3 regions of the Secundilactobacillus malefermentans genome follow, and region 3 is predicted to be linked to each of the others. Evidence: predicted binding sites of a transcription regulator. Region 3 holds the regulator's gene; each other region holds the start of a gene.
What was found. Region 3 encodes Rex, which represses fermentation and respiration genes when NADH is low (regulators of the CRP and FNR family bind a similar motif). Its sites were predicted from a motif close to TTGTGAANTANTTCACAA; they were not measured.

Region 1: adhP (alcohol dehydrogenase AdhP) is a predicted target of Rex. The motif match lies at 1,054-1,071, and genes of this name have one in related genera.
Region 2: FGL90_RS03510 (iron-containing alcohol dehydrogenase) is a predicted target of Rex. The motif match lies at 1,417-1,434, and genes of this name have one in related genera.

The regions. Positions count from the first base shown of each region.
Region 1 covers NZ_CP042371.1:23,743-26,023, forward strand. Annotated here, with positions in the region: gene FGL90_RS00125 (HAMP domain-containing sensor histidine kinase) at 1-168, opposite strand, end outside; gene FGL90_RS00130 (response regulator transcription factor) at 168-854, opposite strand; gene adhP (alcohol dehydrogenase AdhP) at 1,116-2,135, shown strand.
Region 2 covers NZ_CP042371.1:710,595-712,875, reverse strand. Annotated here, with positions in the region: gene FGL90_RS03515 (Spx/MgsR family RNA polymerase-binding regulatory protein) at 1-45, opposite strand, end outside; gene FGL90_RS03510 (iron-containing alcohol dehydrogenase) at 226-1,395, opposite strand; gene FGL90_RS03505 (LacI family DNA-binding transcriptional regulator) at 1,740-2,281, shown strand, end outside.
Region 3 covers NZ_CP042371.1:1,539,970-1,542,250, forward strand. Annotated here, with positions in the region: gene FGL90_RS07465 (ABC-F family ATP-binding cassette domain-containing protein) at 1-302, opposite strand, end outside; gene FGL90_RS07470 (redox-sensing transcriptional repressor Rex) at 503-1,135, shown strand; gene groES (co-chaperone GroES) at 1,297-1,581, shown strand; gene groL (chaperonin GroEL) at 1,610-2,281, shown strand, end outside.

The sequences.
Region 1 (2,281 bases), 510 kb from region 3:
GATTAAGACAGAAGTAAAACTGTCAAATATTAAAACAGCAAATACAGCAAAAATGACCAGCACACCAAAAGCAGTCCCTAACGCCCATTTCCACTTTAATGAAAACCTACGTCGACTCCTATTAGTGTGTGGCCCATTTTCACGAAGTTCTAATTCCTCACGGCTTATCAAGATCTAATCACATACCCGGTACCACGAACGGTTTGAATGTAGCTCTTCTCGCCAATTCGATCGATTTTATTTCGTAGATAACGAATGTAAACATCAACCACGTTCGTTTCTACTTCTGACTCATATCCCCAAACTTTATTAAGCAGAACATCTCTTGCGAGAACAACGTTAATATTCTCCATTAAGATTAGTAAAAGTTCATATTCGCGTTTAGTTAAGTTAATAACTTCTTCCCCACGACGAACAACTCGATTTTCTTTTTCAATAGTCAAATCTTTATACGTCACGGTCGTTTGTTTGAAGCTCTGGTTCTTACCTTCAATATTAATTCGACGTAATAAAGCCCGAATTCTGGCAAGCAACTCCTCAATAGCAAAAGGTTTAACAATGTAGTCGTCAGCGCCATGATCAAATCCAGAAACCCGGTCAATCACAGAATCACGCGCTGTCATCATGATAATAGGGGTACTTTTTTCTTCCCTAACCCGACGAGCAACTTCAATACCATTTAATTCTGGCAACATTAAATCTAATAGAATGACATCGAAGTCTTGGGCTAAAGCAGCATCCAAACCAGTTCGTCCGTTCAAACAAACCTCAGTTTCATACCCCTCATGCTTAAGTTCAAGCTCCACAAAACGGGCAAGATTCTTTTCGTCTTCAATAATTAATATGCGACTCATGTGTTCTCAACACCTCTACATTTAAATAAATTCTTAGTAAATTGTTACAATCTAATAATCCATTGATAATTCTAACATATAGTTCGTCCTTTTGCTTAGAAATCAACGTTTTTATGGCAATATATTTTATCTTTTAAGAAAGTTATTTAAGAGAAAAGTTAAGAAATTTTAAAGTTGTGTAAAAATTCACTTGTAAAGTTTGTGATTTAATATACAATTTGCATGTAAACAAAAAAATAAATTTCAAAGGAAGTATAAATAATGAAAGCAGCAGTTGTACGCGATCCAGTTGATGGTTATGTCGATATTAAAGAGGTTACTTTACGCCCTATCCACTCAGGAGAAGCCTTAGTTGACGTCGAATATTGTGGTCTTTGTCACACAGATTTACACGTTGCCGCTGGTGACTTTGGTAAAGTTCCTGGCAGAATTATTGGCCATGAAGGTGTTGGTCGGGTTTCTCAAATTGCCGATGACGTTACAAACTTAAAAATCGGAGATCGCGTTTCTATTGCTTGGTTCTTTAAGGGTTGTGGCCATTGCGAATATTGTTTAAGTGGTCGCGAAACACTTTGCCGCAATGTACAAAATTCTGGATTTACCGTTGATGGCGCTATGGCTCAACAAGTTATTGTAGATGCTAACTATGCCGTGAAGGTGCCAGACGAGTTGGATCCAGTTGAGGCCACTTCCCTCACTTGTGCCGGTGTGACCATGTATAAAGCACTAAAAATTGGCGAAACGAAGCCTGGTCAATGGGTTGAAGTCGTTGGTGCCGGTGGTTTAGGTAACTTAGCAATTCAATATGCCTCACACGTATTTGGTGCCCATGTGGTTGCCGTCGATGGTAACCCAGATAAGCTTGCTGCTGCTAAGGCAAATGGTGCCGAAATTCTGATTAACCGTCATGACTCAAACGTTGCCGAAGAAATTCAGAGACAAGTTGGTGGTGTTCACAACGCCCAGGTTACTGCCGTTACGTCTGATGCATTTACACAATCAGTAAATGCCTTACGTCCAGATGGCCGTCTTGTTGCTGTGGCGCTACCACAAGGAAATATGGAACTTAACATTGCTAAGACTGTCCTTGATGGCATCCAAGTTGCAGGATCACTTGTTGGAACTCGTCAAGATTTAGCAGAAGCATTTCAATTTGGTGCTGAAGGCAAGGTTCACCCTATCGTTAAGACTCGTCGTTTGAGTGAAATTAATGATATTATCGATGAAATGAAGTCCAACAAAATTGTTGGACGAATGGTTGTTGACTTCACCAAAGAGTAATAGCTAACAATTATTAAATCTTCAAAGTACTTTTCTTAAGATAGATGATTTATTAAGGAAAGTACTTTCTTTATTTTAACTTAGACTGAAAAATGTCATGAAAGAATCTCAAAATCATTGTATTTTACAAAAATATCTGCTACTAT
Region 2 (2,281 bases), 830 kb from region 3:
TTTCCGCTTGGATGGCGTATTTGCATTGTAGTAAAACTTCAACATTGAGCACCACTCCATTTCTAGTTATTCATTAAGTTTGAAGTTAGGATAAATTGTATAACTAATTGCCACATAATCCAATTATTTTGTCAGATAATTACGGAAAATTAGTAATTTTATTTTCTATTAGAAAAAAAGCCGTGGCTCACAGTCCGCGACTTCCTAAACTTCATAAATTAATAACTATTCTGCATCGTAAGCTTCTTGGAACAACTTAACGATTTCTTCTTTAGTACCCTTACGTGGGTTCGAAGGAGCGTTACCATCTTTCAAAGCATTCTCAGCCATCAATTCAAAGTCTTCTGGCTTTGCACCGATTGCTTTGATACTACGAGGGATGTTAACGTCATCACACATCTGACGCATTGCCTTAATTGAAAGGTCAGCAGCATCGCGAACTGAAAGTCCTTCAGTGTTTTCACCCATGATTTCAGCTAATTCAGCAAAACGTTCTGGGCAAGCAACGATGTTGTACTTTTCAACGATTGGTAACAAGATTGCACAGCACTCACCATGAGGTGCATCGTATTGGCCACCGAGTTGGTGAGCCATGGCATGAACGTAACCTAAGTCAGCGTTATTGAAGGCCATACCACCGAGCATTTCAGCTTCAACCATCTTAGTACGAGCTTCAACGTTGTGGCCGTTAGCAACGACTTCACGAAGACTCTCTTCAACTAATTTGATAGCTTGTATACATTGACCGTCTGTAATGTCGTTTCGGTTGGTTGAAACGTATGGTTCGATTGCTTGTACAAAGGTATCCATACCTGTAGCAGCAGTCATACCCCTAGGAACGTCAAGTTCTAGCATTGGGTCATTGAATGAGACCAATGGAACGTTACGCCATGAAACAACAACGAACTTAAGTTTCGTTTCAGTATTAGTGATAACACAGTGACGGGTAAGCTCTGAAGCAGTACCGGCAGTGGTGTTAACGGCCATCAAAGGTGGTAGTGGATTTTCAAGGGTTTCAATTCCGGCTAACTTAGTGATGTCATCACCATTAGTCAAAATGATACCAGTTCCTTTACCACAGTCATGAGCTGAACCACCACCAACAGTGATGATACTGTCACAACCTTCAGCTAAATAAAGTTTCTTAGCTTCTTGAATGTTATGAACTTTAGGGTTGGGTTCAACGCCATCATAAACAACGTAATCCACGCCGGCACCTTTTAATGAAGCCAAGGTTTGGTCAACAGGACCATTTTCAAGTGATTCAATTCCTTTGTCAGTTACGATCAAAGGCTTCTTCATGTTAAGCATCTTGGCCCGATCGCCAACTTTTTTAATAACACCAGCACCAAAAAAGTTAACACTAGGCATTAAAAAGTCAAAATTTTCCTTCATAACGGAAATCCTCCTCTGAATTTGTTTACATTTTCACTATAAACTCATCTGGTTTTTTTGTAAATGCTTTCATTTACTTTAAATCGACACAATTTCGTGAAAACTGTCTTACATTAGTAACTACGGGAAATATTTTGAAAATAATTTTTTCACAATGAAAGAATTTTATAAAGGTATAGGGCCTTAAGTAATTGTGTAAGCGATGAAAGAATGAATTTGGACAAGACGGCCGGCGTACTTGAGATTAAAATGGCCGACCTACCTGAATTTGTCGGTAAATGGGAGGGATTTCGTGGTAAACTTCAGATGGAGAAACTTACCAATAAATGAAAAAGGAAACGCTCATGATTACAATAAAAGATATTGCGCGTCGAGCTGGTGTCTCAGTCTCAACCGCCTCACGTGCGCTAAATAATAATTCAAGAATCAGCCTTAAAACGCGGGAGCGAATTCAAAAACTCGCTAAGGATCTTGATTATCTGCCAAATTATACTGCTAAGAACCTGACTCGCGGTGAAGCAAACGTCGTCGGAGTTATTTTTCCAACGGCGGAAAGTTCCTCACCGGAGAATCCGTTCTATATTGATATGCTCCGAGGCATCAATCAGTCGCTGGTCGCTCGTCACTATGTTTTATCAATTGCGATTGGGAGTCGGGTGGAAGAGGTTCTTGCTAACGTGACGGCCATGGTTCAACAGGCAAAGGTCAAACGGTTCGTTCTACTATATACGGATGAGAATGATCCGGTCGTTGACTATTTGCGTCGCGAAAATTTGGACTTTGTGGTTATTGGTCAGCCAATTGGAGATTTGACGGATCGATATGTCGATAACGACAATGTTCAGGCTGGGCGAGATGCCACAATGGCAATTCTTCAAAACGGTGG
Region 3 (2,281 bases):
ATCTTGGCTTCCATTTCAATGAGACCAGCGAAGACACTTAGCATTTCTTCCCAAACGGTTTTATCAGAATCAAGACCCGTATCCTGTGCAAGGTAGCCAATAGTTAAGCCACGTTTCATCGTCACCTGACCTTCGTCTGGAGCCTCTTCACCGGTAATAATGTGAATTAAGGTTGATTTACCTGCACCGTTTCGGCCAACTAACGCAACTCTTCCATTATCTGGCACATCTAAGTTTACATTTTCAAATAAGGGATCCGCGCCAAATCGACGAGTAACGTGTTGAACTTGTAGGAGCATAATTGCCATCAACCTTTCGTGTATAGTGAAACTATTTTATCATATTTGATTACCTATAAGACAGGGGATTCAGATAAAATTTTGCAAATCATTTCACAAGAAGGGCGTTTATGCTACAATAACTAGGAAATATAAATTCACAATCTAATTAAGTAATCAGCCAAATCGTATAGGGTGATGGAATAATCAAGGAGGGAAACATTTTGAGTGAAACCAAAATACCACGGGCAACTGCCAAACGGTTACCCATTTATTATCGTTATTTAAATATTTTAAAGGATTCAGATAAGCTGAGGGTTTCTTCAACGGAACTATCAGAAGCAGTTAAGGTTGATTCGGCTACGATTCGCCGTGATTTTTCATATTTTGGGGCTTTAGGTAAACGTGGCTACGGTTATGATGTTGAAAAATTACTTGAGTTCTTCAAGAAAATTTTAAACCAAGACACGTTAACAAACGTTGCGCTTATTGGTGTTGGTAATTTAGGGAACGCACTTCTAAACTTTAATTTCCACCAAAATAGTAACGTTCGAATTAGTGCTGCCTTTGATGTAAAAGAGGATATTGTTAATACTATTCAAAGTAGCGTTCCAATTTATCCAATGAATCAATTACAGGAACAATTAAAAGACCAACAAATTGAAGTGGTTATCATTACTGTTCCGTCTAACGTTGCACAATCAGTGACGGATGATGTCGTTAAGGGTGGCGTAAAAGGAATCTTAAACTTTACACCTCTCAGAGTGACAGTGCCAGATGATGTCCGAGTTCAAAACGTTGATTTGACGAATGAATTACAAACACTCATTTACTTCCTAGATAATTATCAGTCTTAATTTCAAAGTGATGTTGCAATGGCAACGTCACTTTTTTTGCGGAGTAAATGACTTGCATTATGATATAAAAAATCATATAGTTGTAATTGTGATTAGCACTTGAAGTATTCAAGTGCTAACAGTACAAAAAAACATAAAAAAGCTTTATTGGAGGGATTCACGTGTTAAAACCATTAGGTGATCGTGTCGTTTTAGAGGCACAAGAAGAAGAGGAACAAACTGTTGGTGGCATTGTCCTTGCAAGTAATGCGCAAGAAAAACCACAAACTGCAAAAGTAGTTGCAGTCGGCAAAGGTACTTTACTGGAAAGTGGCAAAGAAATTGCGCCCGATGTAAAAATAGGAGACACTGTTTTGTTTGACAAGTATGCAGGTACTGACGTCAAAGATGGCGACAAGTCATACTTAGTTGTTCATGGCAAAGATATCATTGCGATTGTAGAATAATAAAAAATTATTGATGAGGTGAAAATAAATGGCAAAAGAAATAAAATTCTCTGAAGACGCTCGTAGCGCTATGTTACGTGGTGTTGATCAATTAGCAAACACAGTAAAGACAACCATTGGTCCTAAGGGACGTAACGTTGTGCTCGAACAATCTTACGGTAACCCAACCATTACTAATGATGGTGTAACGATTGCAAAGGCAGTTGAGTTAAAGGATCATTTCGAAAACTTGGGTGCTAAATTAGTTGCTGAAGTTGCTTCAAAGACGAACGATATTGCTGGTGACGGAACAACAACGGCCACTGTTTTAACGCAAGCTATCGTTACTGAAGGAATGAAAAACGTGACTGCTGGTGCAAACCCTGTTGGCATTCGTCGTGGGATTGAAAAAGCAACCGTTGAAGCTGTTGCTGCACTCCACAAAATGTCACATAAGGTAACCACTAAGGATGATATTGCTCAAATCGCTTCAATTTCTTCTTCAAACGAAGAAGTTGGTAAGCTAATTGCTGATGCAATGGACAAGGTTGGCAATGATGGTGTCATCACGATTGAGGAATCACGTGGTGTTGATACGAGTTTAGACGTTGTTGAAGGAATGCAATTTGATCGTGGTTACATGTCACAATACATGGTCACTGACAACGACAAGATGGAAGCAAACCTCGACAATCCATATATCCTGATTACCGACAAGAAG